DNA from 2 places in the Streptomyces sp. NPDC090499 genome. Region 2 is predicted to be linked to the other one. Evidence: riboswitches for the same ligand, from Rfam matches in the RefSeq annotation. Region 2 holds a riboswitch; the other holds the start of a gene.
The links. A riboswitch is a leader RNA that binds a small molecule or an ion and turns the genes downstream of it on or off. The one in region 2 is predicted to bind glycine.
Positions count from the first base shown of each region.

Region 1: another riboswitch for glycine. It lies ahead of gcvP (aminomethyl-transferring glycine dehydrogenase); the one in region 2 lies ahead of gcvT (glycine cleavage system aminomethyltransferase GcvT).

Region 1 covers NZ_JBIVXP010000015.1:2,761-18,541, reverse strand. The annotation lists gene ACIQVL_RS38075 (molybdopterin-dependent oxidoreductase) at 1-642, shown strand, start outside; gene ACIQVL_RS38070 (molybdopterin-dependent oxidoreductase) at 557-1,045, opposite strand; gene modA (molybdate ABC transporter substrate-binding protein) at 1,253-2,080, shown strand; gene modB (molybdate ABC transporter permease subunit) at 2,077-2,925, shown strand; gene ACIQVL_RS38055 (ABC transporter ATP-binding protein) at 3,248-4,366, shown strand; gene gcvP (aminomethyl-transferring glycine dehydrogenase) at 4,421-7,306, opposite strand; glycine riboswitch at 7,484-7,577, opposite strand; gene ACIQVL_RS38045 (PRC-barrel domain-containing protein) at 7,692-8,063, shown strand; partial or broken gene ACIQVL_RS38040 (DNA polymerase IV) at 7,985-9,533, opposite strand; gene ACIQVL_RS38035 (MerR family transcriptional regulator) at 9,608-10,252, opposite strand; gene ACIQVL_RS38030 (bifunctional nuclease family protein) at 10,549-11,022, opposite strand; gene ACIQVL_RS38025 (MerR family transcriptional regulator) at 11,114-11,851, opposite strand; gene ACIQVL_RS38020 (FHA domain-containing protein) at 11,893-12,723, opposite strand; gene ACIQVL_RS38015 (DUF881 domain-containing protein) at 12,914-13,750, opposite strand; gene ACIQVL_RS38010 (small basic family protein) at 13,756-14,088, opposite strand; gene ACIQVL_RS38005 (DUF881 domain-containing protein) at 14,085-14,996, opposite strand; gene ACIQVL_RS38000 (sugar phosphate nucleotidyltransferase) at 15,103-15,781, opposite strand, start outside.
Region 2 covers NZ_JBIVXP010000010.1:52,125-67,905, forward strand. The annotation lists gene glyA (serine hydroxymethyltransferase) at 1-218, opposite strand, end outside; gene gcvH (glycine cleavage system protein GcvH) at 243-620, opposite strand; gene gcvT (glycine cleavage system aminomethyltransferase GcvT) at 744-1,871, opposite strand; glycine riboswitch at 2,030-2,127, opposite strand; gene ACIQVL_RS31915 (AAA family ATPase) at 2,311-2,985, shown strand; gene ACIQVL_RS31920 (enhanced serine sensitivity protein SseB) at 3,105-3,896, shown strand; gene ACIQVL_RS31925 (enhanced serine sensitivity protein SseB C-terminal domain-containing protein) at 4,113-4,904, shown strand; gene ACIQVL_RS31930 (hypothetical protein) at 4,991-5,587, opposite strand; gene ACIQVL_RS31935 (ABC transporter permease) at 6,245-7,243, shown strand; gene ACIQVL_RS31940 (ABC transporter substrate-binding protein) at 7,281-9,056, shown strand; gene ACIQVL_RS31945 (ABC transporter permease) at 9,129-10,136, shown strand; gene ACIQVL_RS31950 (ABC transporter ATP-binding protein) at 10,133-11,224, shown strand; gene ACIQVL_RS31955 (ABC transporter ATP-binding protein) at 11,221-12,585, shown strand; gene ACIQVL_RS31960 (M1 family metallopeptidase) at 12,686-14,131, shown strand; gene ACIQVL_RS31965 (trimeric intracellular cation channel family protein) at 14,179-14,838, shown strand; gene ACIQVL_RS31970 (alpha/beta hydrolase) at 14,747-15,781, opposite strand, start outside.

The DNA.
Region 1 (15,781 bases), on a different contig from region 2:
CTCGACTTCGCCGCCGCCCACCTGCGCGTGGCGCGCGCCGAGTGCCGGCTGGCGGAGGAGGCCGTCCTGCACCCCGGCGGGCGGCTGCCGCTCAAGGAGCTGTACGCGGCCGCCCGCGCGGTCGGCGTCGAGTGCGCCGCCGACGGCCACTTCGGCGGCACCCCGCGCTCGGTGGCCTTCAACGCGCAGTGGTTCAGGGTGGGGGTGGACCCCGGCACCGGGGAGATCCGCATCCTGCGCAGCGTGCACGCCGCCGACGCGGGCAAGGTGATGAACCCGATGCAGTGCCGCGGTCAGGTGGAGGGCGGGGTGGCCCAGGCGCTCGGCGCGACTCTTTTCGAGAACGTACGGCTGGACGCGCGCGGCCAGGTGGAGACGGCCGCGTTCCGCCGCTACCGGCTGCCGCAGTACGCCGACATCCCGCGCACCGAGGTGCACTTCATGGAGACCGCCGACACCATCGGTCCGCTGGGCGCCAAGTCGATGAGCGAGAGCCCGTTCAACCCGGTCGCCCCCGCCCTGGCCAACGCGCTGCGCGACGCGACGGGCGTCCGGTTCACGGAGCTGCCGCTGACGCGCGACCGGGTGTGGCGGGCACTGGATGCCAGCCGCCGTAGCCCCCGTCCACCCGGATCTCCCTGATGCCACTGATGTGCCGGGCCCCGCAGCGGTCCTGCGGCAGCACCAGTTGGGGACCGGCCCGGTCCAGCGGGGTGTCGTCGATGGTGACACCGAGCAGAACGGGCGCCTGGCCGAAATCGGGGTCGATCTCCGCCCAGGAGAGCAGCGCGTGGTGCCCGTCGGCGCCGGAGACGGCGATGAGGAAGCGCAGCCTGTCCTTGCGCCGGCCGGGGTCGAATCCGGGTCCGGCGGCGGTGAGGACGTCGTACAGCCGCGGTCCGGTGAAGGCGTGGTGCCGGATGCCGCTGGTGGCGCACTCGAAGCTGACGCGAACCCGGTGCTGGGGCCGGCGCAGGAGGTCGGGCACGGTCAGCCGGGCCGGCCGTGCGAGGTCTCCGGTGAGGACGAGTTCGGCGAGCGTCATGTGCGGCCACCTCCCGGATGACGGTACCCGCGACAGGTCACCGTACAAACGCACATGCCAGCCCCGGTCCGAAAGTATGCAGCTCATGCGATGTGACAGAAGACTTACGCCTGGCAATTGCGGCAGTATCATCGCCACGCGGACTGATAGACAGGTCGCAGCAGGGCGCGACAGATTGTTCATAGGATCCAGAGGAGTTCACTCGTGATGACCCCTTCCGTGCGCCGGACCCGGCGCACGCTCCAGGTGGCCGGTGCCTCGGTCGCGGCCCTGCTGGCCCTGAGCGCCTGCTCCTCCTCCGACGACAACTCGTCGGCGACGACGAAGTCGGACACGTCGGCGGCGGCGACGCCCAAGCTGTCGGGCTCGATCACCGTGTTCGCCGCGGCCTCGCTGCAGGAGAGCTTCACGACGCTCAAGGCCGACTTCGAGAAGGCCCACCCCGGTACCAAGGTGAACTTCAGCTTCGGCGGCAGCGACACCCTGGCCGCACAGATCACCAGCGGTGCGCCGGCCGACGTCTTCGCCGCCGCGAGCGCCAAGACCATGGCGATCGTGACGGACAAGAAGGACACCGCGACCACGCCGGCCACCTTCGTCCGCAACCAGCTGGAGATCGCCACCCTGCCGGGCAACCCCGACAAGATCTCCTCCCTCAAGGACCTCACCAAGTCCTCGCTCAAGGTCGTCCTCTGCGACAGGACGGTGCCGTGCGGTGCCGCCGCGCAGAAGGCCCTGGACGCCAGCAAGCTCAAGCTCACCCCGGTCTCCTACGAGGAGGACGTGAAGTCCGCCCTCAACAAGGTGGTCCTGAAGGAGGCCGACGCGGCCGTCGTCTACCAGACCGACGTGAAGGCCGCCGGCAGCAAGGTCGAGGGCGTGGAGTTCCCCGAGTCCTCCGGCGCGATCAACGACTACCCGATCGCCCTCCTCAAGAACGCCCCGAACCCGGCGGTGGCCAAGGCGTTCATCGCCCTGGTGCAGTCCGCCGAGGGCCAGCAGGTACTGAACGACGCCGGGTTCCTCAAGCCGTGACGAAGGCCGACGAGTCCGGCGCCGCGGCCGGCACCCTCACGGGCGGTCCGCGGCGCCGGCGCGTTCGGTCGGCCGTACCGCTACCGCTCCTCCTCCCCGGAGCGGTAGCCCTGGTCTTCCTGCTCCTGCCGCTGGTCGCCCTGCTGGTGCGGGCCCCCTGGCGCAGCCTCCCCTCCCTGCTCACCAGCACGGAGGTCTGGCAGGCCCTCCAGCTCTCCCTGGTCTGCGCGACGGCGGCGACGGCCGTGAGCCTGGTCCTCGGCGTGCCGCTGGCCTGGCTGCTGGCCCGCACGGAGTTCCCCGGCCGGGGATTCGTCCGCGCACTGGTCACCCTCCCCCTCGTCCTCCCCCCGGTGGTCGGCGGTGTGGCCCTGCTGCTCGCCCTCGGCCGCAACGGGGTGGTGGGCCAGTGGCTGGACTCCTGGTTCGGCATCACCCTCCCCTTCACCACCGCGGGTGTGGTGGTCGCCGAGTCCTTCGTGGCCATGCCGTTCCTGGTGATCAGCGTCGAGGGCACGCTCCGCGCCGCCGACCCCCGCTACGAGGAGGCGGCCACCACCCTGGGCGCCTCCCGCTTCACGGCGTTCCGCCGGGTCACGCTCCCCCTCATCGCCCCCGGCATCGCGGCCGGCGCGGTCCTGGCCTGGGCCCGCGCACTCGGCGAGTTCGGCGCGACGATCACCTTCGCCGGCAACTTCCCCGGCCGCACCCAGACCATGCCGCTCGCCGTCTACCTCGCCCTCCAGAACGACCCCGACGCGGCGATCGCGCTCAGCCTGGTGCTGCTGACGGTGTCGATCGCGGTGCTGGCGGCGTTGCGGGATCGTTGGATGACGGCATCATGAGGACGACCCGGTGGACGACACCCCGATGACAGACCAACACCCCACACCCGCCGACAACACACAGCCCCCTCACGAACCAGCCTCGCCGACCAACGGCACCCGGCCCGCTCACGAACCAGCCTCGCCGACCAACGGCACCCGGCCCCCTCACGAACCAGCGGCGCCCGCCGACGACGCTCGGCCCCCTCAGGAACCAGCCGAGCCCGTCGACGACGCGCAGCTTCGTCACGCACCACCCGCAGCCGCCGACGGCGCTCAGCCCCCGCAGGGGCCACCCGCACCCGACACTGATGCCCGCACGGGTGGTGCGGGTGGGAACCCAATCCCGGCCGAAGGCCGGGTCGCACCCCCCACGGACCCGCACCCGCACCCGCACCCACACCCGAACCCCACCGGCCTCCACGCCCACCTCGTCGTCACCCGCCCCGCCTTCCACCTGGACATCACCCTCACCGCCGCCCCCGGCGAGGTCGTCGCCCTCCTCGGCCCCAACGGCGCCGGCAAGACCACCGCCCTCCGTGCCCTGGCCGGCCTCACCCCCCTCACCACCGGCCACCTCCGCCTCGACGGCACGGAGTTGGACCGCACACCCCCCGAGTCCCGCCCGGTGGGCGTCGTCTTCCAGGACTACCTCCTCTTCCCCCACCTCACGGCCCTCGACAACGTCGCCTTCGGCCCCCGCTGCCAGGGCGCGTCAAAGGCCGCGGCCCGCGCCCAGGCCGCCGCCTGGCTGGACCGCATGGGCCTCACCGAGCACGCCGGCGTCAAACCCCGCCGCCTCTCCGGCGGCCAGGCCCAGCGCGTCGCGCTGGCCCGCGCCCTGGCCACCCGCCCCCGGCTCCTCCTCCTCGACGAGCCCCTCGCCGCCCTCGACGCCCGCACCCGCCTGGAGGTACGGTCCCAACTCCGCCGCCACCTGGCCGAGTTCGAGGCGGTCGCGGTACTCGTCACGCACGACCCGCTGGACGCCATGGTGCTGGCCGACCGCCTGATCGTCATCGAGGACGGCCGCATCGTCCAGGAGGGCACCCCCGCCGACATCGCCCGCCACCCTCGCACCGACTACATCGCCCACCTGGTCGGCCTCAACCTCTACCGGGGCCGGGCCGAGGGCCACACCGTCAAGCTGGAGGCGGGCCCCTCGAACACCACCGCCGTCACCACCACCGAAGTCCTCGCCGGCGACGTCTTCGTCGCGTTCCCGCCGAGCGCCGTCACCCTCTTCCGGGACCGCCCGACCGGCGCCAGCGCCCGCAACCTCTGGCGCTGCGAGGTCGCAGGACTGGAGACCCACGGCGACCAGATCCGCGCCGACCTGACCGGCGAACTCGCCCTCGCCGCCGATCTCACCACGGTCGCGGCGGCCGAACTGGACCTGCACCCCGGCGCCACGGTCTGGGCGACGGTGAAGGCCACCCAGACGCACGCCTACCCGGCGTAAAAGCGGGAGGCCCCGCCGAAGCGGGGCCTCTGCCGTACTGCCGCACCCGGTGCGTCAGTCCTCGTACGCGTCCAGCGGCGGGCACGAGCAGACCAGGTTCCGGTCGCCGAAGGCCTGGTCGATCCGGCGCACCGGCGGCCAGTACTTGTCGGCGGCGGACACCCCGGCCGGGAAGACGGCCTCTTCACGGCTGTAGCCGTGCTTCCACTCCCCGCCGAGCGCGGCGGCGGTGTGCGGGGCCTCACGCAGCGGGTTGTCGTCGGTGGACCACTCCCCCGCCCCGACCTTGTCGATCTCCGCGCGGATGGCGATCATCGCCTCGCAGAACCGGTCCAGCTCGCCGAGGTCCTCGGACTCGGTCGGCTCGATCATGAGCGTGCCGGCCACCGGGAAGGACATCGTCGGCGCGTGGAAGCCGTAGTCGATGAGCCGCTTGGCGACGTCGTCGACGCTCACCCCGGTCGCCTTGGTCAGCGGCCGCAGGTCGATGATGCACTCGTGCGCGACAAGGCCGCCGGGCCCGGTGTAGAGCACCGGGAAGTGCGGCTCCAGCCGCTTGGCGACGTAGTTGGCGCTGAGCACGGCCACCTGCGTGGCCCGCTTCAGCCCCTCGCCGCCCATGAGCCGGACGTACGCCCACGAGATCGGCAGGATCCCCGCCGAGCCCCACGGCGCGGCCGAGACCGGCCCGACACCCGTCTCAGGACCGGCGGCGGGCTGCAGCGGGTGGTTCGGCAGGTACGGCGCCAGGTGGGCCCGTACGGCCACCGGACCGACACCGGGACCGCCGCCGCCGTGCGGGATGCAGAAGGTCTTGTGCAGGTTGAGGTGGGAGACGTCGCCGCCGAAGTGGCCCGGCTTGGCGACCCCGACCAGGGCGTTGAGGTTGGCCCCGTCGACATACACCTGGCCGCCGGCCTCGTGCACCTGCGCGCAGATGTCGGCGACGTGCTCCTCGAACACCCCGTGCGTGGACGGGTAGGTGATCATCAGCACGGCGAGCTCGTCACGGTGCTGCTCGATCTTCGCCCGCAGGTCGGGGACGTCGATCTCGCCGTCCTCGGCGGTCTTCACGACGACGACCTTCATGCCCGCCATCACGGCACTGGCCGCGTTGGTCCCGTGCGCGGACGACGGGATCAGGCACACGGTCCGCTGCGCGTCGCCGTTGGCGCGGTGGTACGCGCGTACGGCGAGCAGGCCGGCGAACTCGCCCTGCGATCCGGCGTTGGGCTGCAGCGACACCTTGTCGTACCCGGTGACCTCGGCGAGCCACTCCTCCAGCTCCCGGATGAGGGTCAGGTAGCCCTGCGCCTGCTCGGCGGGCGCGAACGGGTGCAGCTGGCCGAACTCGGGCCAGGTGACCGGTTCCATCTCGGTGGTCGCGTTGAGCTTCATGGTGCAGGAGCCCAGCGGGATCATGCCGCGGTCCAGCGCGTAGTCCCGGTCCGCGAGCCTGCGCAGGTAGCGGAGCATCGCGGTCTCGGAGCGGTACTGCTGGAAGACGGGGTGGGTCAGGTAGCCGTCGGTGCGCAGCAGCGCCTCGGGCAGCGTGTCCTCGGTGACGGCGTCCAGTGCCTCGACGTCGCCATCGACGCCGAAGGCCGTCCAGACGGCGCTCAGCTGGGCGCGGGTGGTGGTCTCGTCGCAGGCCATGGACACGTGGTCGGCGTCGACGAGCCGCAGGTTGACGCCACCCTGGCGGGCTGCGGCGACGATCCCGGCGGCCTTGCCGGGCACGCGCGCGGTGAGGGTGTCGAAGTAGGCGCCGTGCACGATCTCGACACCGCCTGCCGTGAGCCCGGCGGCGAGGACCGTGGCGTAACGGTGCGTGCGCTGCGCGATGGCCCTGAGTCCCTCGGGCCCGTGGTAGACGGCGTACATGCCGGCCATCACCGCGAGCAGGACCTGCGCGGTGCAGATGTTGCTGGTGGCCTTCTCCCGCCGGATGTGCTGCTCGCGGGTCTGCAGCGCCAGCCGGTACGCCTTGTTCCCGTCGGCGTCCACGGAGACGCCCACGAGCCGTCCGGGCAGGCTGCGCGCGAACTTCTCGCGGACCGCCATGTAACCGGCGTGCGGCCCGCCGAAGCCCATCGGGACGCCGAAGCGCTGGGTGGTGCCGACGGCGATGTCGGCCCCGAGCTCGCCCGGCGAGGTCAGCAGGGTCAGCGCGAGCAGGTCGGCGGCGACGGTGACGAGCGCGCCCCGTTCGTGGGCCTGCTCGACGACGGCCCTGACGTCGCGTACGGCACCGGAGGCGCCGGGGTACTGGACGAGCACCCCGTTGATCTCCCGCCCGGCGAGCTCCGCCGGAATGCCCTCGGCGAGGTCGGCGACCACGACCTCCACGCCCGTCGGCTCGGCCCGGGTCTGGATCACGGCGACGGTCTGCGGCAGCGCGTCCGCGTCGACGACGAAGACGCCCTTCTTGTTCTTGCCCATGCGCAGGGACAGGGCCATGGCCTCGGCGGCGGCGGTGCCCTCGTCGAGCAGCGAGGCACCGGAGGTGGGCAGCCCGGTGAGGTCGGCGACCACGGTCTGGAAGTTCAGCAGCGCTTCCAGGCGGCCCTGGGAGATCTCCGGCTGGTACGGGGTGTAGGCCGTGTACCAGGCGGGGTTCTCCATCACGTTGCGCAGGATGACGGGCGGCGTGAAGGTGCCGTAGTACCCCAGGCCGATCATCGAGCCGAGCACCTGGTTCCGGTCGGCCAGGGACCGCAGCTCGGCCAGCACCTCGGCCTCGGTGCGGGCGCCGGGCAGCTCCAGCCGGTCGGCGTTCTTGATCACGTCCGGCACGGCGGCGGCGGTCAGCTCGTCGAGCGAGCCGTAGCCGACCTGGGCGAGCATCTTGGCCCGGGCCTCGTGGTCGGGGCCGATATGGCGCTGCTCGAAGGGGATTCCCTGCTCAAGCTCGGAGAGCGGGATGCGCTGGGCGGTCATTGCGGAGGCCTCCTGGTCTGACGCGACCTTCGAGGGGTACCCCGGCACGGGTACCCCGACGGCCTCCCCCTCTGTCATCGGACCTGAGAGCTTCGCCGGTACGCCCTTGCGGACCACCGGCTTGCACCGTCGGTGAGAGCGGACGCCGTCGACATCCGCCCTGCTTTCCAGAGTGACCTCGTCCGTGCGGTACGTGAGCCTGAGAGATTCCGGGGAGGATTTGCTCCTTCGGCGCCTCCGGTTTCCCGGAGGACTCTCCCGCACGGGGTCAGCAGCCGCCTGCCAGCCTACCAGCGGGGGCAACACCGGAGCCTTCGAGTGGCCGCCTCCTTCAATGTGCTCTTTTGTAGTGCTTACGGATGAGTTGCGACCAAGTGGAGGGCCCGTGCAGACCGACATCGATCCGCGCAACCTGATCGGCCGCAAGGCGTTCGACCGCAATGGCACGAAGATCGGCACGATCGACGAGGTGTACCTCGACGACGCGACGGGCGTGCCGGAGTGGGCGGCCATACGCACCGGCCTGTTCTCCAGGGACGCCTTCGTCCCCCTGGAGCCCAGCGAACTGGTCGAGGGCACCCTTCAGGTCCCCTTCGACCGCGCCCTGATCAAAGACGCCCCCGACTTCGGCGTGGGCCGACACCTCTCCCCGGAACAGGAGCTCCAGCTCTACCACCACTACGGCCTGGACACGACTCCCCCGCCCCAGGCCCGCCCCGACCACGACTTCGGCAAGCTGGCGGGCACGGAGGAGTAGCCACATGGCTGCGGGCAGGCGTGCCGCAGGGCGGCACGGGTGGGCGCAGCGGCACCCGGCAGGCGCCGGTAAGCCTCCCCACCCCCGCCCGGCCCCCACCCACGGTCACGCCCGCACCCCGTCCGCCGAAACCCCGGGCATCAACGGCAACGGCTCCGCCGGCTCCAGCTCGGGATCCTCGACCCGAAACGTCCGCACTCTCCCCGGCGCCGCCGCCCCCGGCGTCTCGAACCGGACCGTCACCCGTCCCAGGCCACTCCCCTGCACCCACCCGTGCCCGTACTCGGTGTGCCGCACGTCGTGTCCCGCGGGCCACCTCCGCTCGGCAACCGCCTGCTCCTCGGTGGCCGGCTCCGCGACCTCGTCCTCCGCCGCGAACTCCGCCGCCCCCGCGTCGGCCGCCGCCTGCGCGAACAGGTCCTCCTGCGTGTAGTCGGCCAGCCCCGACACCCCCACCCCCAGCAACCGCACGCCCCCGGTCGTGTCCACCGAGTCCAGCAACCGCGCGGCCGCCTCCCGCACCACCGCCGGATCGTCGGTCGGCCCCCTGAGCGTCTCCGAGCGGGTGAGCGTCGAGAAGTCGTACCGCCGCACCTTCAGCACGATGGTCCGCCCGGACAGCCCGGCTCCCCGCAGCCGCCGTACACACCGGTCGGCCAGCCGCTGCACCTCCATCCCCACCCGCAGCCGGTCGTGGATGTCCACGTCGTAGGTGTCCTCGACCGACACCGACTTCGTCTCCCGTTCGGCCACCACGGGCCGCTCGTCGTGGGCCAGCGCCATCGCGTACAGCGCGTGCCCGTGGGCCTTGCCGAGCAGCCGTACCAGCTCGTCCTCGCCCGCCTCGGCGATCTCGTCGACCGTGGTGATCCCGGCCCGCCGCAGATGGTCCCCCGTCGCAGGCCCCACCCCCGGCAGGGTCCGTACCGTCATCGGCCCCAGCATCGCCCGCTCCGTGCCCGGCTCGATCAGCACCAGCCCGTCGGGCTTGGCCTGCTCGGAGGCGATCTTCGCGAGCATCTTGGAGGCGGCGAGCCCGACCGACCCGGAGAGCCCCGTGACGGCCCGTATGTCGGCGCGCAGCCTCTCCCCCACCAGCCGCGCGGACGCGGCGTCCCGGGCCATCTCACCGGCCTCCAGATCTACGAAGGCCTCGTCCAGACTGAGCGGCTCCACCAGCGGCGAGAGCCCCCGCAGCAGCCCCATCACCTGCTCGCTGACCGACCGGTACAGCCCGAAGCGCGGCACCAGGTACGCGGCGTTCGGCGCCAGCCGCCGTGCCTGCCCCATCGGCATCGCCGAGTGCACCCCGAACACCCGGGCCTCGTACGACGCGGTGGCCACCACACCGCGCGGCCCGAGCCCGCCCACGACCACGGCCTTCCCGCGCAGGCTCGGCTTGGACGCCTGCTCCACCGAGGCGAAGAAGGCATCCATGTCGAGATGCAGGATCGTGGGCGCGTTTCTCACATCTCCGATGCTGCACCACACCACTGACAATGCCCCGGCACGGGAGACCGTGCCGGGGCATTGTCAGCAAGCCTTCAGACCGCCCGGTTGCGCCGCCGGGCCAGTTCGTCCGCGGGGTTGTGGCCGACGAGCGTCTCGCCGGTGTCGACGCGCTCGCCGTGCAATTGGGAGAGCGCGTTCTCCACGTCCCGCCACACCACGCCGACCGCGATCCCGAAGATGCCCTGACCGCCCTGGAGCAGGGCGTGCACCTCGTCGGGCGAGGTGCACTCGTAGACCGTGGCGCCGTCGCTCATCAGGGTCATGCGCTCCAGGTCGCGGAAACCGCGTTCCCTCAGGTGCTGGACGGCGGTGCGGATGTTCTGGAGCGAGACCCCGGTGTCCAGGAACCGCTTGACGATCTTCAGGACGACGACGTCCCGGAAGCTGTACAGACGCTGGGTGCCCGACCCGTAGGCGGGCCGCACACTGGGCTCGACCAGGCCGGTGCGGGCCCAGTAGTCGAGCTGCCGGTAGGTGATGCCGGCCGCCGCGCAGGCCGTGGGCCCCCGGTAGCCGATCTCCTCGGTGGCCATGGACGCCGCCCCTCCGCCGCTCGGCACTGCGGTCGGCCGCTGCGGGGCGTGACCGGCAATGCTGCTGTGAAGCGGGGACGGACCGCTCTCCCCGAAACCGCGTCCGGGGGCACCCCCAGCCATACCGTCGCCGCTGCTTCTCACGCCGACCTCCGTCCTTGACCTGCCTTCTCGACGGTAGGCAGTCACCAGGGGTGCGTCAACGATCGCCACACTCGGCACGCCGAGTGATAATCACCCTAGGAGTGGTTTCCCGTGCCCCACCGCGGGGAAAGGCTAGCCGAATGCTCTGGCGGGAAGCCGTAGGACGCTCTCAATAGCCGCTGGCAATTGCCCATGAGTTTCCGCCGTGACCAGCTCCGAAACGGCCCGTCACGGGCCTTCTGTCACGAACCGGCCCGTCACGGGCCTCCTGGTGGATGACGGGCCGTTCCGGTCACTCACTGACTGCTGGTGCCGAAGTCCTCGGGCGAGATCTGGTCGAGGAACTCGCGGAACTTCTCCACCTCGTCCTCCTGCTCGTCCGGGATCGCGATGCCCGCGTCGTCCAGCACCGTGTCACTGCCGTAGATCGGCGTCCCGGTGCGCAGCGCCAGCGCTATGGCGTCGGACGGCCGGGCGCTCACCTCGACTCCGCTGGCGAAGACCAGCTCCGCGTAGAAGACGCCTTCACGAAGGTCCGTGATGCGCACTTCGGTGAGCTCCTGGCCGACGGCCTCCAGCACGTCCTTGAACAGGTCGTGCGTCAGCGGCCTGGCGGGCGCCATGCCCTGCTGGGCGAATGCGATCGCCGTCGCCTCCCCCGGCCCGATCCAGATGGGGAGGTAACGGTCGCCTCCCACTTCGCGCAGGAGCACGATCGGTTGGTTGGAGGGCATTTCCACCCGGACACCTACGACATCGAGCTCGTTCACACAGCAACCCTAGGCCGTGCCCGGGACGTTTGGGTAGTCGGGCCCGGAACGCGCGCCCGATCCGGCCTCCGCCCGGGTCCAGTCGTGGTGCTCACGGCAGCCGCACCCCCAGCGCCGTCTGCATCAGCGCGGCGTGCAGCTTCACCGTGAGCGCCGCCAGCTCCTTCGTACGGGCCTCCGCATGGGCCCTGGTCTGCGGATTGCGGTGGCGCTTGAGCGGCGCCACCACCTGGTCCACCAGGCCGGCCTCGCGGTCGGCGGCGGCCTTCATCGCCCGCAGATGGCGCGGCTCGATCCCGAACCGGCCCAGCTCGGCCACGAGCGAGGCCACGGTGACCGTCTCGGCGTCGTACACGCCGTCCTCCAGCGGAGCGATCAGTCCGTACGACTCCCACTCCGCGAGGCGGGTCTCGTCGATGTCGGCGGCCGCGAGCAACTCGTCCCGGCCGATCCGCGCCACCGTGGGCGCCTCGGGAACCGACGGCACGGCCTCACCGTCCCGCTGCCGCCCCAGCACGGGCGGCCGCACCACCTCGCCGCGCTCCATGGCCTCCAGGTACTCCCGGATGACCTTGAGCGGCAGGTAGTGGTCCCGCTGCATCCGCAGGACGTGTCCGAGACGCTCCACGTCCCCGGCACTGAACTTCCGGTACCCGGAAGGGGTACGGCGCGGCTCGATGAGCCCCTCCGCCTCCAGAAAGCGGATCTTGGAGATGGTGACTTCGGGGAACTCGTCGCGCAGCACGTTCAGCACCGTGCCGATGCTCATCAGCCCGGATTCCGTGGCGGCGGTGCCGTGACCGGTACCGCCGCTCGGTGTGTGCAGCATGGACCTTCTTCCCTGGGGTCCTCCAGGCGAGCTCCGGAGGGTCAGATGCCCTGCCGGCTCGCGTAGAAGACCAGCCGGTACTTGCCGATCTGGACCTCGTCACCGTTCGACAGAGCGACCTGGTCGATGCGCTCGCGGTTGACGTACGTGCCGTTGAGGCTGCCGACGTCGGCCACCGTGAACGAGCCGTCCGGCTGGCGCCGGAACTCCACGTGCCGACGCGAGACCGTCACGTCGTCCAGGAAGATGTCGCTCTGCGGGTGGCGGCCGGCCGTGGTCAGGTCGCTGTCCAGCAGGAACCGGCTGCCCGAGTTCGGGCCCCGGCGCACGACCAGCAGCGCGGAGCCGAGCGGCAGCGCGTCGACCGCCGCCTGCGCCTCGGGAGAGAGCGACGGCATCTGGGTCTGGCCGGTGACCTCGGCGTCGTAGGCCTCCAGGCCGGAGATCGAGATCGTGGACGTCGTCTCCGACGCACGCTCGGGTACGGCGCCCGCGCGCAACGGGGCTCCGCAGTTGGAACAGAAGCGGGCGTTCTCCGCGTTGCGGTTACCGCACCTCGTACAAACCAGGGCCGACATGGACGGATCCTCCTGCCGCGGCTGCCCCGCCGGGGCGTTGGACGCGTACGGGCCGGAGGTGAACCCTCCACCCGTACCTGAGGTTGACGGTTGCCCGAAACCTATGCCGCCGGACTGGGACGGGTCAACTGACGGCGCGCCCTGACCTCCCGAAATGTCACCCCCCGGACCAGCCACCTGGTCCCGGAACAGTGGGCGCTGGCCCTCCGCGTCGGGCTGTGCCCGATGGCGCGCGGTCGCGTTGTCGCTACCCTCTCGCGCGCTCTTGCCGAACAACTTCGCAAACAACTTCACGGGCGATTCCCCTTGACCGAAACAGACCCGCCCGTGGGGCAGGACGAACCCTGACTGAATAAACCGGCCGACCCGGACAACCACACAACGTCCGTATCCACCAGACAGTTTCCACCACGCTCCGGTTCCCCGGTGCGCCGACCCCCCGCATCCTCATGCCCTCGCCGGACGTCCCCCATGCACCGCCGGTTCACTGTGAGGACGACCGAGCGTAGTCAGGCTGCTTCGCCGGTCGCAAGGCATCCACGACGATCTTGGTGGATCGCTCGACGCTCACAGTCGCCTGTTCCTTCTCCAGGGTCTGCACCACGCCTCCGGGGATGTTGAGGGCCGGTTCGAGGTCCTGCGGCTTGCCGATCACCTTGAAAACGTAGGGCTGGGTGATCTTGTTCCCGTCGACGCTCACACTCTTCCCGGAGTCGGTGAGGTAGGTGCCGGCGATCACCCGGACCCCGTCGACCTGGATCGCCTCCGCGCCTGCCGCGCGCAGTTCCTGGATCGCGTCGAGCAGCATGTCCGCCTGCACCGTCCCCTTCGGGTCGTCGACCGTCATCGTGATGCCAGGACCCTGCGCGGCCACGGTGCCCGCGAGAATACCGAGTTGCCGCTCCTTCTCGGCCGTCTGCCTGCGGGCCTCCGCCGCCTGGTCGGAGCTGCTCTGCAACTCCTGGCGCTGCTTCTCGAGTCCTGTCTTCTCGTCCTCAAGACGCTGAGTACGGTCGTCCAGTTCATCGAGGATGCGGACAAGATCTTCCTGACGGGCTCCGCGCAGCGCGCTGTCGCTGTCGCTGTTCGACGCCACCTGCACGGCAAGCCCGAACCCGAGCCCGAACAACAGCACGGCGACGATCAGTTGGGCCCGGCTCACGCGTGGCGGCCACAGCCCCTGGACCAGCCTCTCCCGGCCGGTCAGCCTGGCCTCCGGCCCGGGCTCGGCGGCGGACTCGGCCGCCGGCACCGCGGGGGGCACCTCGGCCGGGAGTTCTCTGCGCAGCCGGTGCTCCGGCTCCTTCTCGTGCTCGCCCATGCCACTCACGCCCGGAAGACGTGGCGCCGGATCGCCGCGGCGTTGGAGAAGATGCGGATACCGAGGACCACCACGACCCCCGTGGACAGCTGCGAGCCCACCCCCAGCTTGTCGCCGAGGAAGACGATCAGCGCGGCCACCACCACGTTGGACAGGAACGACACCACGAAGACCTTGTCGTCGAAGATCCCGTCCAGCATGGCCCGCAGACCACCGAAGACGGCGTCGAGCGCCGCGACGACGGCGATCGGCAGATACGGCTCGACGACCGCCGGAACCTCAGGCCGGACCAACAGTCCGGCCACGACGCCCACGACGAGGCCAAGTACGGCGATCACGATGTGCCCTTCTCCGTCTTCTCGGTGTGCGGCTGTGCTGTACGTACGATCACGCTGGGCGCGGCGGGCAACCGGACGTCACTCTCCGTGGAGATGGTCGCCCGGATGTCGAAGTTCTCCTCCAGGGCATGCAGATACAGCCCGTCGGGGCTGTCCTGGAACCTGGAGCCGAGCTTCTCCCCGTCCCCCACCGCCAGCACCGTGTACGGCGGCACCAGCGGCCTGTTGTCGACAAGTATCGCGTCCCCCGCGGCCCTGATCGCGGACAGGGCGGTCAGCCGCTGCCCGTTGATCGAGACCGCCTCGGCGCCCGAGGCCCACAGCCCGTTCACGACGCGCTGCATGTCATGGTCCCGAACCCGGCCGGTGTCGGAGAACCCGGAGGTCTCCCGGGGGTTGCCGGCGTCGCCACCGGAGGAGGCCTCCTTGGCGTCGTTCACCACCAGCTTCACACCGGGGCCGTGCACCGCCGTGGCACCCGACAGGACGTCCACCAGGTCCGCCTGACCGCTGCCGCCGCTCTCCTTCAGCGCGGCACGCTGGCGGGCGCTGACGTCGTCCCGGAGCTTGTCGACACTGGTCTCCAGCTTGTCCGCGGCCGCCGTCTCCCGGTCGATCCTGTCGATGAGCTCCTGGCGCTCCTTGGCCACCACGGGCGCCGTCACACGCGCCTGCGCCGCTCCCACGGTCACCACCAGGGCCGCCAGCACCAGGCCGCCGGCCAGCCCCAGCCTGGCCCGGAGGGTCTTCGGCATGCCGCCGCTCTCCCCCTGGGCCCGCTTCCGGGCGGCCGCCTCGGCGTACCCGTCGTCGAGGCTGTGGTCCATGACGTTGGTGATCAACGACATGGAGGCGTCCGGACGCGACGGCCGGGCGGCGCTGCTCCGAACGGGGGGTTGCTGCGGCATGCCGCACATCGTCGCACGTTGCGGCCAGTACCTCCGAACGGCCCCACCGGCGTGCCGGACCGGCCCCCGTGGGGACACCTGTCCGGCACGCACGCGTGCAGCGGTTTTACCGTCCGGCGCTGTCCACCGTCGCCGACCACTCGTCCAACAGAGCCTGCGCGGACGCGTCGTCGGGCCCCTCGGCCCACAGATGGGTGACCGCCTCGGCCGGGTCGGGCAGCACCATCACCCAGCGCCCGTCGGTCTCGACGACCCGCACCCCGTCGGTCGTGTCCACGAACCGGTCACCGGCCGCCTCCACGACACGCCGCATGACCAGGCCCTTGACAGCCCACGGTGTGGCCAGGTCCCGCTTGAGGACGTGCGCCTTCGGGATCCGGGCGTCGATCTGGCTGAGCGTGAGCTGCGTCCGCGCCACCAGACCGATCAGGCGCACGAACGCGGCCGTCCCGTCGTAGACGCTGCTGAACTCCGGAACGATGAACCCGCCCTTGCCGTCACCGCCGAAGATGGTGCCTTCCTCGCGTCCCACGCGCGTGAGGTCGTCGGGCGAGGTGGTCGTCCACTCGACCTGGGTGCCGTGGTAGGCCGCCACCTGCTCGGCGATCCGGGTCGTGGTGACCGGAAGCGCCACCCGGCCGCTGCGCCGCTCGGCGGCGACCAGGTCGAGCATCACGAGCAGCGCACGGTCGTCCTCGATGATGCGGCCCTTCTCGTCCACCAGGGACAGCCGTTCACCCACCGGGTCGAACCGCACGCCGAACGCGGCCCTGGACGACGCCACG
Region 2 (15,781 bases):
ACGTCGACGTGCTCGCAGCCGCCGTAGTAGCGGCGGCCCGGGTAACCCTCGGCGTACTTGTTGGTGAGGACCGAGCCCTGTGCCTCCATGACCGCGAGCGGAGCGAAGTTCTCCGAGGCGATCATCTCCAGGGTGGACTGCTGGCGCGCCAGTTCGGCGTCGACCGCGGCGGCCACCTCGGGGTCGAGCTCGTGCAGGGGCGTGTTCAGAAGCGACAACTCAGACATCCGTTCTACGACTCCTCAGCCGGCGGTGAAGGCGGTGTACTCGTCGGCGGAGAGCAGGTCGGCCGGCTCGTCCGTGACACGCACCTTGAACAGCCAGCCGCCCTCGAAGGGGGCCGAGTTCACCAGGGACGGGTCGTCGACGACGTCCTCGTTGACCGCGGTGATCTCACCGGTGACCGGCGCGTACAGGTCGGACACCGACTTGGTCGACTCCAGCTCGCCGCAGGACTCGCCCGCGGTCACCGTGTCGCCGACCGCCGGGAGCTGGACGAAGACGACGTCACCGAGCGCGTTGGCCGCGTGCTCCGTGATGCCGACCGTCGCCACGCCGTCCTCGGCGGCCGTCAGCCACTCGTGCTCCTTGCTGTACCGCAGCTGCTGGGGGTTGCTCATGGCCTGAATTCTCCTGTACGCGGGGGAGTGCTGGTGAAAGGGGGACTGCTGGGAACGTGCGTGACCAGCGGCTCTGTGCGCCAGGTCACGCCCGGTGGCGGCTGCCGGTGCCGCCGGCGGCGGTTACTTCCGGCGCTTGTAGAACGGCAGCGGCACGACCTCGTACGGCTCGTGACTGCCCCGGATGTCCACGCCGACGCCCGCCGTGCCCGGCGCCGAGTGCGCCGCGTCGACGTACGCCATGGCGATCGGCCGGCCCAGGGTGGGCGAGGGGGCGCCCGAGGTGACCTCGCCGATCACCTCGCCGCCGGCGACCACCTGGTACCCGGCGCGCGGCACCCGGCGGCCCTCGGCGACCAGGCCGACGAGCACCCGCGGCGGGTTCTGCTCGGCGCGGGCGGCGGCCTCGGCGAGCGCCTCGCGCCCCACGAAGTCGCCCTCCTTCTCGAACTTCACCACCCGGCCGAGACCGGCGTCGAAGGGGGTGAGCGAGGTGGTCAGCTCGTGCCCGTACAGCGGCATGCCCGCCTCCAGCCGCAGGGTGTCCCGGCAGGACAGCCCGCAGGGCACCAGGCCGACGCCCTCGCCGGCCTTGGTCAGCGCCTGCCACAGCTCCACCGCGTGCTCCGGCTTCACGAACAGCTCGAAGCCGTCCTCGCCGGTGTAGCCGGTGCGTGCGATCAGCGCCGGGACGCCGGCGACGGTGCCGGGCAGCCCGGCGTAGTACTTCAGCCCGTCCAGGTCGGCGTCGGTGAGGGAGGCGAGGATGCCGGGGGACTCCGGGCCCTGGACGGCGAGCAGCGCGTACGCGTCCCGGTCGTCGCGGACCTCGGCGTCGAACCCGGCGGACCGCTCCACGAGCGCGTCGAGGACGACCTGGGCGTTGGAGGCGTTGGCGACGACCAGGTACTCGGTCTCGGCCAGCCGGTAGACGATCAGGTCGTCCAGGATGCCGCCGTCGGCGCGGCAGATCATGGTGTAGCGGGCCCGGCCGGTGCCGACGGAGGCGATGTTGCCGACCAGGGCGTGGTTGAGCAGGGCGGCGGCCTGCGGGCCGGTCACGGTGATCTCGCCCATGTGGGACAGGTCGAAGAGCCCGGCCCTGGTCCGTACGGCGACGTGCTCGTCGCGCTCGGAGCCGTAGCGCAGGGGCATGTCCCAGCCGGCGAAGTCGGTCATGGTCGCGCCGAGCGAGCGGTGCAGGGCATCGAGCGCGGTACGGCGGGGTGCGGCGGAATCGGTACTGCTCATCGGTCGGTCGTCTCCCGAAGGTTCCAAGGGCATGACAGGCGAGGGCTGTCCTCCCCATCTGTCATCGGAACCTGAGAGGTTCGCCCTGACCACGGACGTGGTCACGGCTTGCACCTTGGGTGGAGCCACTGACACAGCGGCCCGCTTTTCAGATGTGCCTCGCCCGCGCGGTAACGGGGCCTGAGAGATTCAAGGGAGGGACTTGCTCCTTCGGCGCCCCAGCGAAGACGGCTGGGGACTCTCCCGCGCGGATTCAAGCGGCCGGTATGCAGTTGGCGCGGACATCATTGCACGCCGCCCGGCGCCGCGGCAGACCCGGCCCGTGCCGCACCTTTGTGACGGGCCTGTGGCAGGACGCGAACGGAACCGCGAGACACCGTGCATTACCTTCTCTTTACATTAAGTGGGGAAAACCTTTCCTGAACCCCCAGGGAGGACGATCACGGTGACAAGGACCACGGCATACGCGACGACGACGGGCATCGCCCTGCCCCGGCAGCCGACGGCCCCGGCCCGCGAGCGGTGCGGCGAGAGCCCCGCACCGGTCGTCCGCGACCTGCGCGACCGGGCCGGCCACAGCCCGCACGGCCTGCTCTTCGGCCCCCGGGACCTGGTCGTGGTCACCGGGCTGCCCGGCAGCGGCAAGTCCACCCTGATGCACCGCGCCGTGCAGGGCATCTGCGTCGACTCCCAGGACACCCGCGACCGCTGGGACGCCCGGCTGGCCGGTCTCCTGCCGTACGCCGTCTACCGCCCGCTGGTCCGCCTCGCCCACTACGCCGGGCTGCGCCGGGCCCTCGGCACCGGCGAGGGCGTGGTCGTGCACGACTGCGGGACCCAGGCCTGGGTGCGCGACTGGCTGGCCCGGGAGGCCCGCCGCCGCGGCGGCACCCTGCACCTGCTGCTCCTCGACGTCACCCCGGGCACGGCACTGGACGGCCAGCGCGAGCGCGGCCGGGGCGTCTCCCGGTACGCCTTCCTGCGCCACCGCAGGGCGGCCGGCCGGCTGCTGCGCGCGGCGGAGCAGGGGAGACTGCCCGAGGGGGTCGGCTCGGCGGTCCTCGTCGACCGGGCCGCGGCGGACGCACTGCGCCGGATCGCCTTCGAGCGCTGAGAAGGCGGCGGTGCGCCGGGGCCGCTTTCGCGGCCCGAACCGGCTGGTGGGGTGGCTTTGTCGGTGCCACCCGCTAGCCTTTCCAGCCTCAGCAGCGGTTTCCAGCAGGCGGTAGGCAGATGGACTTCCCGGCGGACATTCCCGCGGACTTCCCGGCACAGGCGCACCCCCACCCGCACAGCGGGTGGCCAGGCAACGAACTGGAGGAGGTCCTGTCGGCCTCCCTCGGCGTGCCCGCGGCGGCTGGCCGGCTCATCGAGGTACTGGGCCGGAGTTTCCTGTGGATCCCGCTGCCCGAGGGCGGCGGCCCGCACAGCGGCCCGCTGGACCTGCCCACCACGCAGATCGAGGGCCGGGTGTACGTGCCGGTCTTCAGCTCCGAGGAGCAGTTCCGGCTGGTGGCCGGCTCCCACCTGTCGTACACGATCGCCCCGGCGGTCGAGTTCGCCCGCGGCCTGCCCCCGCAGGTCGGCATCGCCGTGAACCCCGGGGGAGTGGTCGGTGTCCCGCTGCCGCCGGAGGCGGTCGCCGAGCTCTGCCGGACCGGCCGTACCGAACTGGACGGCCCCGCCTCCGGCGGCCGGGTCCGCCTCTTCGAACCGGACTGGCAGGACGATCCGATGGACTTCCTGGCCGCGGCGTCGGCGGAGTTCGCGGCGATCGGCGTGGTCGCCACGGCCCGCCGCTGCCTGGCCGTGATCGAGACGGCCGACCCGGTGATGTTCGTGGGCGTCGAACTCTCCCAGTGGGAGGGCGACTTGCGCGCCCTGCCCCTGGAGGCCCTGGGCAAGGCGCTGGGCCGGGTCCCGCTGCAGTGGCCGGTGAACCTGGTCCTGCTCGACGTGGCGGACGACCCGGTGGGCCACTGGATGCGGGAGAACGTCCGGCCCTTCTACCAGCACGGCCACTGAAGCCCCCCTTTCCTGTGCAGCCGGCCCAAAGGGCAGCGGACCCAGGGGCGCTGGGGGTACCCCCGGCCGAAGGCTGGGGGAGGAACTGCGCGAAGTACCACGACGAAACCGGCACCCGCGCACGGACAATCGGCCCCCGCCCCCCGGACGCATAAGCTGTCTCCAAACGCGGGGCGCCCTCCAGACGCGGGGCACCAGATGAAGGGGCGGTAACACGTGAGCGCCAGCGGCACCGCGGCGGCCGGGCAGGTCGAGCACATGCTGCGCCAGGTAACCCCCGGGCGCTACGACGCCTACGAGGCACTCCTCCGCGCCCTCGCCACGCCCGCCTCCGGCCAGATCTGGATGCTGCTCTGGCACGGCCAGGCCGGCTCCCCCGACGCCCAGTACGGGAACATGGAGGTCGAGGGCCACGGCTACGCCCCCTGCGTGACCTCGGCCCAGGAGCTCTCCGCGAGCGGCTGGAACCGCTCGTACGAGGTGGTCGACGGCATCGACGTGGCCCGCACGCTCTACCCCGACCACTTCGGCCTCTGGCTCAACCCGCACGCCCCGGGCGGCGGCGTCGGCATCCCGTGGCTGGACCTGCGCCGCATCGCCACCGGCCTGGACCGCCAGCCGGCCGGGCCGCTGCGGCTCGCCGAACCGGCCATCGAGATCCCGCAGTTCTACGCCCTGCTCACGCAGAACGCCCACCGCACCCCCGCGATCCGCTCGCTGCGCCGGGCCTGGGTGCAGCCGGCCCTCGGGGCGCCGTACCTCGCGATCGGCCTGGACGTGTACGACACCTCGCCGTCCGCCGTGGACTCGGTGCGGGGGATGATGCAGCAGTCGATCGGCGCGGTGCCGGACGGACTGCCGGTGTCGACGGTCGCGATGACCGACGAGTACGACCCGGTCGTGATGTGGATGCGGGCGACGGCACGGCCGTTCTACGACCGCGAGGCCCACGCGGCTCCGGCGTCGGCGGCGGGATACGGGTATCCGCCTGCGCCCGGCGTCTACTGACCCGTCAGGACGATGGGGCCCGCCCTGTGCAACAGGCGGGCCCCATCATTTTTTTTCCGACGCGCGCCGGACTTTCCGCGGGTTTTCTACTTCGGCTTCGGGGTGCAGGCCTCGTTCTTGCTCTGGCACGAGGCGAAAAGCGGGTACGCGGTGATGGCGTGCACGGTGTTCGACTTCACCTTCACCACGTTGCAGTTCGGCTTCTCCACCCACTTGGTGGTGGTGAACGGCGTGTACTGCACCTTCGGCTGGACGTAGCCGTAGTAATGGCCGGCCACCGGCAGGGAGAAGGAGACGCTGCTGTCCTTCTTCGTCTGCTTGGTCACGTTGTACGCGTAGCTGCCGTCGACCTTGATCTTCTCGATCTTGGCAATCTCCCATTCGAGGCTCACGCCCACCGAGAAGGTGTGGGAGGTCTGGCGCACCGTGCTGAAGGCCAGATCGTACTTCAGAGTGGCCTTGGAGGCGCTGCTGTTGTAGGCGCCGACGCGGGAGCCGATGGCCGAGTAGTACGGCTTGCCCGCCTTCTTGATCGTGTAGCTGACCTCGCCCCCGCGGCAGGACGTCGGACCCTTGGTGCCGGCTGCCGCGGCATCGGCGGCAGGGGCCAGGGCGACCGCACCCACGACGAGGGAGGCCGCCGCAAGTGCCGAACAAGTGGTTCTGCGTACGCGAGTTGACATTCGTGTTCCCCGTTTCTCGTATTCCCGGACGTTATCCAAAAGGTCCGCCGCCCCGGAATTCGTGGCCGGTGAGCTTTTCGCTCGCCGCTGTTGGCGAAGAAGTTATCGAGGGGAAAAGAAAGCTGGCAAGCGGATTTGAATCACTGCTCATCGGGACCCTCAAATGACGCTCAAATTCCACTTCGGCTAGACTCGGTGCCGCCGGGGATTGCGCTGAATGTCCGGCCTGTGGCCGGGGATAAAGAGGGTCTCTTGTTGTGAACTGGGCGTCACGCCCCGTGGTGTGATGCGCATCACCATGGGGGCGGGGGTCGTCAAGTCGACCCCCTGTCGGGCGACTTGACTCCGCGTCGCCCGACGGGCATCGCTCGCCTCATCTTCGCGCGTAGATGAAGGTGAAAAGGGTCGGTTGCGCACTTCTTGGGGCGATTGGTTCCGTCCGGCTCCCGTTACCCGCCGTTCGGATAACGGAACCCCTCGGACTGCATCACGGTTGCGCATACTTTCTTCGTCAGGCCTGGCGGGTGATCGCGACGACGCTGAAGACTCGCCATTCAGACGTGAGGTCGGTTTAAACCTCATGATCGAGCAAGTCGACAAAGCCGCAATCCGCGGCTGGCGTAGGCCGGTCACCGCCGGCGAGAGGGGTCGCTCACCGTGACCGCACCGATCGAGACCACCGGGGCGGCAGCCGAGGCACAGCCGGAAGCTGTGCTGGAGGGTGCCGGTAAGGCGCAGATCGAGGGTCGTTCCCTCGGGCAGATCGCCTGGACCCGGTTCAAGAAGGACAGGGTCGCCGTGGCCGGCGGCATCGTTGTCGTTCTGCTGATTCTCGTCGCGATCCTCGCCCGCCCCATCCAGGCCCTGTTCGGTCTCGACCCCAACGCCTTCCACCAGGAGCTGATCGACGCCAACACCTCGCTGCCCACCGGCGGCTGGGGTGGCATGAGCCTCGACCACCCGCTGGGCGTGGACCCGAAGTTCGGCCGCGACATCGCCACCCGCATCCTGGAGGGCTCCTGGGTGTCGCTGGTGGTCGCCTTCGGCTCGACGATCCTGTCCAACGTGATCGGCGCGATCATGGGCGTCGTCGCGGGCTACTACGGCGGCCGGGTCGACGCGGTCATCAGCCGGCTGATGGACACCTTCCTGGCCTTCCCCCTCCTGCTGTTCGCCATCGCCATCTCCGCCACCCTGCAGGGCGGCGCGTTCGGCCTGAACGGACTGCCGCTGCACCTGAGCGTGCTCATTTTCGTCATCGGCTTCTTCAACTGGCCCTACCTGGGCCGGATCGTGCGCGGCCAGACCCTCGCCCTTCGGGAGCGCGAGTTCGTCGACGCCTCGCGCGGCATGGGCGCCAAGGGCCCGTACATCCTGTTCCGCGAGCTGATGCCCAACCTGGTCGGCCCGATCATCGTCTACTCGACGCTGCTGATCCCGACCAACATCCTCTTCGAGGCGTCCCTCAGCTTCCTCGGCGTCGGCATCCAGCCCCCGCAGGCTTCCTGGGGCGGCATGCTCCGCGAAGCGGTGACGTACTACCAGGTCGATCCCGAGTACATGATCGTGCCCGGCCTTGCCATCTTCGTGACCGTGCTGGCGTTCAACCTGCTCGGTGACGGTCTCCGCGACGCTCTCGACCCGCGCAGCCGCTGACGCCTGCTGTCATCGAGAGCCCGAAAAGTTTCCGACAATGGAGGGGATCCCGCCCATCATGCGAAGGTCAGCGCTGGCCGCGATCGCGGCCATCGGCTCCGCCACTCTGCTCGTTGCAGGGTGCAGCAAGGCCGATGACAACAAGGACGGCAACGACGGCGGCAGCTCCGCCGCGGCCAACGCCGCCACCAAGGGTGTCGTCAACGCGTCCGACAAGAAGGGCGGGACGGTCACCTACGAGCTGTCCGACGTCCCGGACTCGTTCGACCCCGGTAACACGTACTACGCGTACATGTACAACTTCAGCCGGCTGTACGCCCGCCCGCTGATGACGTTCGAGCCCGCCGCCGGTTCCAAGGGCAACACCCTGGTCCCGGACCTCGCCGCGGGCAAGGGCGTCTCCAGCGACGGCGGCAAGACCTGGACGTACAAGCTGCGTTCGGGCCTGAAGTACCAGGACGGCACGGCGATCACCTCCAAGGACGTCAAGTACGCCGTGGAGCGCTCCAACTTCGCGCGTGACGTGCTCTCCCTCGGTCCCAACTACTTCCAGCAGCTGCTCGTCGGCGGCGACAAGTACAAGGGCCCCTACAAGGACAAGAGCGCCAAGGGCCTCTCGTCCATCGAGACCCCGGACGACACCACGATCGTCTTCCACCTGAAGCAGGCCTTCCAGGAGTTCGACTACCTGGTCGCCGCCCCGCAGACGGCCCCGGTCCCGCAGGCCAAGGACAACGGCGTCGACTACGTCAAGAACATCGTGTCCTCGGGCTCGTACCAGTTCCAGAGCTACCAGGACGGCAAGCAGGCCGTGCTGGTCCGCAACAAGAACTGGGACGCGAAGACCGACCCGCTGCGCAAGCAGCTGCCGGACAAGATCGTCGTCAACCTGAAGGTCAACGCCGAGACGATCGACAAGGACGTCCTGGCCGGCGACGCGATCGACCTCGGCGGCACGGGTGTCCAGGCCGCCACGCAGGCCCAGGTGCTCACCGACGCCGGCAAGAAGGCCAACACGGACAACACCTACGGTGGCCGTCTGGTCTACATGGCGATCAACACCAAGGTGAAGCCGTTCGACAACGTGGCCTGCCGCAAGGCCGTCGAGTACGCGATCGACAAGGTCTCGGTGCAGACCGCCGAGGGCGGCCCGATCCGCGGTGACGTCGCCTCCACCGTGCTGCCGCCGGACATCCCGGGCTACGCGAAGGCGGACGTCTACGCCACCACCGGCAACAAGGGCGACGCGGCCAAGGCCAAGGAACAGCTGAAGGCCTGCGGCAAGACCGCCATCAGCACCAACATCTCTGCCCGCTCGGACCGTCCGCAGGAGGTGGACGCCGCCACGGCGATCATCAACTCGCTGAAGGCCGTCGGTATCAACGCCACCCTCAAGCAGTACCCGTCGGGCAAGTACTTCACCGACTACGCGGGTGTCCCGAAGTTTACCGAGCAGCAGAACATCGGCCTGATCATGATGCAGTGGGGCGCCGACTGGCCGTCCGGCTACGGCTTCCTGCAGCAGATCCTGAACGGTGCCGCGATCGGTGCCTCCGGCAACACCAACCTGTCGCAGTACAACAACAAGACGGTCAACGACCTGCTGTCGAAGGCGATCGGTACGCAGGACGACACCGAGCGCAACAGCATCTACACGCAGATCGACAAGCAGACCATGGACGACGCCGCCCTCGTGCCGCTGACCTACTTCAAGGTCCTGCTGGCCCGTCCGACCGGCTACACCAACCTGGTCTCCTCTGCGGCCTGGAGCGGCCAGTACGACTACCTCAACATCGGCGTCGCGTCGAAGTAGCAGCCCCGGAAGGCAGGTGAAGGCATTGGTGCCCGCGGGCCGAGAGGCCCGCGGGCACCAGCGCCGATCCCCGTGATCTCGTACATCCTCCGTCGGACGCTCGCAGCGGTGATCCTGCTGCTGGTCGTCTCCGCGGTCACCTTCGCCATCTTCTTCGTGCTGCCACGGCTGGCCGGGCAGACCGCTGATCAGCTGGCCCAGCAGTACATCGGCAAGGCCCCGTCGAAGGCGGACATCGCCGCGGTCAAGCACAACCTCGGTCTGGACCAGCCCGTCTACGTCCAGTACTGGCACTTCATCAAGGGGATCGTCTCCGGCGCCACCTATGACCTGGGCCCGACCACGGTGCACTGCGACGCACCGTGCTTCGGCTACTCCTTCAAGACCCACCAGGCGGTCTGGCCGCAGCTCACCTCCCGGATGCCGGTGACGCTGTCGCTGGCCGCCGGCGCCGCCGTGCTGTGGCTGGTCGCGGGCGTGGCGATCGGCGTGGTCTCTGCGCTGAAGCCGCGCTCCTTCTTCGACCGCACCTTCATGGGCGTGGCCCTCGCAGGCGTCTCGCTGCCCATGTTCTTCACGGGCAACCTGGCGATCCTGCTCTTCACCTACCAGTGGCCGATCTTCGGCCGAACGTACGTCCCGCTCACCGAGAACCCGGCGCAATGGGCCAACACCCTGATCCCCGCCTGGTGCTCGCTCGCTCTCCTGTATTCGGCCATCTACGCGCGGCTCACCCGCTCGGGCATGCTGGAGACGATGAACGAGGACTACATCCGCACGGCCCGCGCCAAGGGCCTGCGCGAGCGCAAGGTCGTGGTCCGGCACGGACTGCGCGCCGCGCTCACCCCGATCATCACCGTCTTCGGCATGGACCTCGGTCTGCTGCTCGGAGGTGCGGTGATCACCGAGACCGTGTTCTCGCTGCACGGCATCGGCCAGTACGCGGTGCAGGCCATCGACGACAACGACCTGCCCCCGATCCTCGGCGTGACCCTGCTCGCCGCCTTCTTCGTCGTGATCGCAAATCTCCTGGTGGACCTGCTCTACGCGGCCGCCGACCCGCGGGTGAGGCTCTCGTGACCGAACTCTCCAAGACCGGCGCCGCCGTGGGCGAGCCCACGCCGGCCGCCCCGTCCGACGCCTTCCTCGAAGTCCGCGACCTGAAGGTGCACTTCCCGACGGACGACGGCATCGTCAAGTCCGTCGACGGCCTCAGCTTCTCGCTGGAGAAGGGCAAGACCCTCTCCATCGTCGGCGAGTCCGGCTCCGGCAAGTCCGTCACCTCGCTGGCCATCATGGGCCTGCACCGGCTCGGCGCCCGCGGCAAGAACGTGCAGATGTCGGGCGAGATCTGGCTCGGCGGCAAGGAGCTGGTGAACGCGTCCCCGGACGAGGTGCGCCGGCTCCGCGGCCGCGAGATGGCGATGATCTTCCAGGACCCGCTGTCCGCGATGCACCCGTACTACAAGATCGGCGACCAGATCGTCGAGGCGTACCGGGTCCACCACAACGTCAGCAAGAAGGTCGCCCGCGCCCGCGCCATCGAGATGCTCGACCGGGTCGGCATCCCCGAGCCCGCCAAGCGCGTCGACGGCTACCCGCACGAGTTCTCCGGCGGTATGCGCCAGCGCGCCATGATCGCCATGGCCCTGGTCAACAACCCCGAGCTGCTCATCGCGGACGAGCCGACCACCGCCCTCGACGTCACCGTCCAGGCGCAGATCCTCGACCTGATCCGCGACCTCCAGAAGGAGTTCGGCTCCGCGGTCGTCCTCATCACCCACGACCTGGGTGTGGTGGCCGAGATCGCCGACGACGTCCTGGTGATGTACGGCGGCCGGTGCGTGGAGCGCGGCCCGGTCGACGAGATCTTCGAGAAGCCGCAGCACCCCTACACCTGGGGCCTGCTGGGTTCGATGCCGCGCATCGACCGGGAGACCTCCGACCGGCTCATCCCGGTCAAGGGTCAGCCGCCGAGCCTCATCAACGTCCCCTCGGGCTGTGCCTTCCACCCGCGCTGCCCGTACGCGGACCTCCCCAAGGGGAACGTCACCCGCACGGTCCGCCCCGAGCTGCAGCAGGTCGACGGCGGCCACTGGTCCGCCTGCCACCTCTCGGCCGAGGACCGGACGCGGATCTGGACCGAAGAGATTGCGCCGAAGCTGTGAGCGACACGAAGAAGACCGATGACGCCGTCATCCCGCAGCAGGCGTCGCCCTCGTCCGATCGTGAAGTGCTGCTGAAGGTCGAGGGCCTGCAGAAGCACTTCCCGATCAAGAAGGGCATCCTGCAGCGGCAGGTCGGCGCGGTGAAGGCCGTCGACGGCATCGACTTCGAGGTGCGCAAGGGCGAAACCCTCGGCGTGGTCGGCGAGTCGGGCTGCGGCAAGTCGACCATGGGCCGGGTCATCACCCGCCTCCAGGACCCGACCGGCGGCAAGGTCACCTTCGAGGGCCAGGACATCACGCACCTGTCCACCTCGAAGATGCGCCCGCTGCGCCGCGACATCCAGATGATCTTCCAGGACCCGTACGGCTCCCTGAACCCCCGGCACACCATCGGCTCCATCGTCTCCGCGCCGTTCCGGCTGCAGGGCGTCGAGCCGGAGGGCGGGGTCAAGAAGGAGGTCCAGCGCCTCCTGGAGCTGGTGGGCCTGAGCCCCGAGCACTACAACCGCTACCCGCACGAATTCTCCGGCGGCCAGCGCCAGCGCATCGGCATCGCCCGCGCGCTCGCCCTGAAGCCGAAGCTGGTGGTGGCCGACGAGCCCGTCTCCGCGCTGGACGTGTCGATCCAGGCGCAGGTCGTCAACCTCATGGACGACCTCCAGGAGGAGCTGGGCCTCACCTACGTGATCATCGCCCACGACCTCTCCGTCGTCCGGCACGTCTCGGACCGGGTCGCGGTGATGTACCTCGGCAAGATCGTCGAACTCGCCGACAGCACCAAGCTGTACGAGTCGCCGATGCACCCGTACACCAAGGCGCTCATGTCGGCGGTCCCGGTCCCGGACCCGAAGCGCCGCGGGCAGAAGAGCGAGCGCATCCTGCTCCGCGGTGACGTGCCGTCGCCGATCGCCCCGCCGTCCGGCTGCCGCTTCCACACCCGGTGCTGGAAGGCGACGGAGATCTGCAGGACGGCCGAGCCGCCGCTGCTCGAACTCCGTCCGGGCCAGCGGGTGGCGTGCCACCACCCGGAGAACTTCGCCGACCAGGCCCCGCAGGACACCGTTCTGCTGACCGCGGCGAAGGAGGCCTCCGAGCTGGTGGGCGAGGCGGTCCTGGAAGAGCAGGCGGAGCCGACGGAGCCGGCCGAGGCCACGGAGGCCGCGACCACGGACACTCCCGAAGCCGAAGCCGAAGCCGAAGCCGAAGCCGAAGCCGAAGCCGAAGCCGAAGCCGAAGCCGAAGCCGAAGCCGCGGAGAAGCCTGCGGCTGATGCCGAAGCCGAGCCCGAGGCCGCGGAGAAGTCGGCGGCCGGTGACGCCACAGCCGAGGCACAGGAGTCACAGGAGCCAACCGGCAAGTAGCGCATGACACGACTTTGCAAAGTCATGTACATGCCTGAACGGGAGAGCGCAGAGTCGACCGTGTCCGTCTACTGATCGACACGCTCGAAAGGGACGACCCATGCGCCTCTCCCGTTCGGCACGTCTGGCGGCCGCCCGCCCGTCGCCCACCACCACCCTCAAACGACGCGCTACGCGCGGAGGGTTACTTTTCACCGCGGCGGCCGCCTCCTTCGTCATAGCCGCCGCCCCCGCCCCCACCCCGGGCGCCGACGGCATCGGCGACCCCTACTTCCCGCAGCTCGGCAACGGCGGCTTCGACGCCCGTCACTACGACCTCGACGTGGCCTACGCCCCGGACACCGGCCGCCTCGACGGCCGGACCACGCTCACCGCCCGCGCCACCCAGAACCTCTCCGCCTTCGACCTCGACCTGCAGAAACTGGAGGTCACGAAGGTCGAAGTGGACGGCAGACGGGCCCGGTTCACGCGCAGCGGCGACGAGATCACCGTCACCCCGCGGGACGCGCTCCGCAAGGGGCGGGACTTCACGGTCTCCGTCACCTACGGCGGGACACCCGTGCCCCTCAACGGCCCCATCGTCTTCGGCTCGGACTACGGCTGGATGAAGACCCCCGACGGCGTCTTCGTCGCCTGCGAGCCCAACGCGGCCTCCACCTGGTTCCCGTCCAGCGACCACCCCTCCGACAAGGCCACCTACGACATCCGGATCAAGGCCCCCAAGGGCCTGACCGGCGTCTCCAACGGCCGGCTGGTCTCGACGTACGACAAGGGCGCCTCGACGTACACGCACTGGCGCGAATCGAAGCCGATGGCGACCTACCTCGCCACCGCCACCATCGGGAAGTTCGACGTGCGGACCGGGAAGACCCCCTCCGGCATCCCGATCTACGTCGCCATCGACCCGGTCCTCGCGAACAGCAACAGCGTCGACGTGTACGCCGTCACCGCGGCCGCCACCGACTACTGGTCGCAGCTCTTCGGGCCCTACCCCTTCGAGGAGACCGGGGCCATCGTCGACGACATGCCCGAGGCCGGGTTCTCGCTGGAGGTGCAGAGCAAGCCGGCCTACTCGGCGGTGCGCAACGAGACGACGATCGTGCACGAACTCGCCCACCAGTGGTTCGGCGACTCGGTGAGCGTGGCGCAGTGGAAGGACATCTGGCTCAACGAGGGCTTCGCCACCTACGCCCAGTGGCTGTGGGCGGAGCACCAGGGCACCAGGTCCGCCCACGACTCGTTCCTCGCCGCCTACAACTCCCGGGCCGCCGACAACGCCTTCTGGCAGACCGTCGTCGGCGACCCACAGCGCGACACCATGTTCGCCTCGGCCGTCTACCAGCGCGGTGCGATGACCCTGCAGATGCTGCGCGAGCGCATCGGCGACACGGCGTTCTTCAAGCTGCTCCCGGCCTGGACGAAGCTGCACCGCTACGGCAACGCCGACACCGCCGACTTCATCCGCCTCGCGGAGAAGGTCAGCGGGCAGCAGCTGGACGACCTCTTCCAGACCTGGCTCTTCACCACAGGGAAACCCGCCCTGTAGGCCTGGGTTTGTAAGGCGCATGCGCCCTGGCAGGTCACAATGTCAGGGTGCAGCTCCAGCAACTCTTCTCTCCCTCCGTCCAGCACACGCTCGACGTCATCGGCATCTTCGTGTTCGCCATCTCCGGCGCGCTGCTGGCCGTCCGCAAGAACTTCGACGTCTTCGGCATCGCGGTGATGGCCGAGGTGACCGCGCTGGGCGGAGGGATCTTCCGGGACGTGATCATCGGGGCGGTGCCGCCGGCCGCCTTCACGGACCTCGGGTACTTCATGACCCCTCTGATCGCCGCCCTGGTGGTGTTCTTCCTGCACCCGCACGTCGAGCGGATCCAGTCGGCGGTCCTGGTCTTCGACGCGGCCGGCCTCGGCCTGTTCGCGGTCAGCGGTACCACGAAGGCCTACTCCTACGGCCTCAACCTCACCGCCTCCGCCGCCCTGGGGCTCGCCACCGCGGTCGGCGGTGGCGTGCTCCGGGACGTGCTCGCCAACGAGGTTCCCTCGCTGCTGCGCTGGGACCGCGACCTGTACGCGGTCCCGGCGATCGTCGGGGCGACGACGGTGGTGCTGTGCATCCACTACGACGCACTGAATCCGCTCACCAGCGGGCTCGCCGTCGTCACCGCTTTCGTACTGCGCCTGCTCGCGATGCGCTACCACTGGCGAGCGCCGCGTGCGTGGAACCGGCGTTCGACGGTTCGGGAGGAGTAGCCCCGGCCCTGGTGTGGCTCTGGCCCATGTTGAGGGTGAGCCATTCGAAGACCGTCGGCACCTGGGGCCGCCACAGCGCCATGTTGTGGCCGCCCGCGCTGCGCGGCAGGTACACCACGTGCACGGTGGTCGGAGCCTTGGCGATCTGTTCGAGCGCGACCCCGGCCTGGTACCCGTCGCCGGACTCGCCGGAGATGTAGAGCGCGATCCGGGGCGGGGCGGCCGCCTTCCGCAGCAGCAGGTACGGGTTGTTCTGCTCGCGCAGGGTCACACTCTGCGCGGCGAGCGAGTTGCGCTCGCCGATCGGGTCGTTGTAGCCGGACAGGCTGATCGCGGCCCGGTAGCGGTCCGGATGGGCTACCGCCAGCTTGACCGCGCAGTGCGCGCCCGCCGAGTAGCCGGCCACGGCCCAGTTCGCGGGGGCGGCCGCGGCACGGAAGTTGTCGGTCACCATCTTCGGTACGTCGATGCTGAGCCAGCTGTCCGCGTTGACCGTGCCCGGGATGTTGGCGCAGCCGGTGTCCACACCGGCCAGCAGGTTGGTGCGCGGCGCCACCAGGATGAAGGGCGCGACCTTGCCGCTCCTCATCAGCGGCTCCAGCTGTTCGGTCACCTTCAGTGAACCGAACCAGGCCTTCGCCGAGCCGGGGTAGCCGGGCAGCAGCTCCACGACCGGGAAGCGGTGGTTGCGGTAGGCGGCCTCGTGGTACTGGGGCGGCAGCCAGACGTAGACCTCGGCGTTGACGCCCGAGACCCGGCCCTTGAGCTGGGTGACCTCGACCCCGCCGGCCGCCCGCATGCCGGGTCCGTCGGCCGCCGCGAAGGCCTGCTTCACCTTCGGCAGCCGCTTCAGCGCTATGCCGCCGGTACCGTCCTGGCCGAGGTTCGCGGCCTGCTGGACGTGGTCGCCGGTGCCGAGGAGGTCGGCCCAGTTGTCGTACAG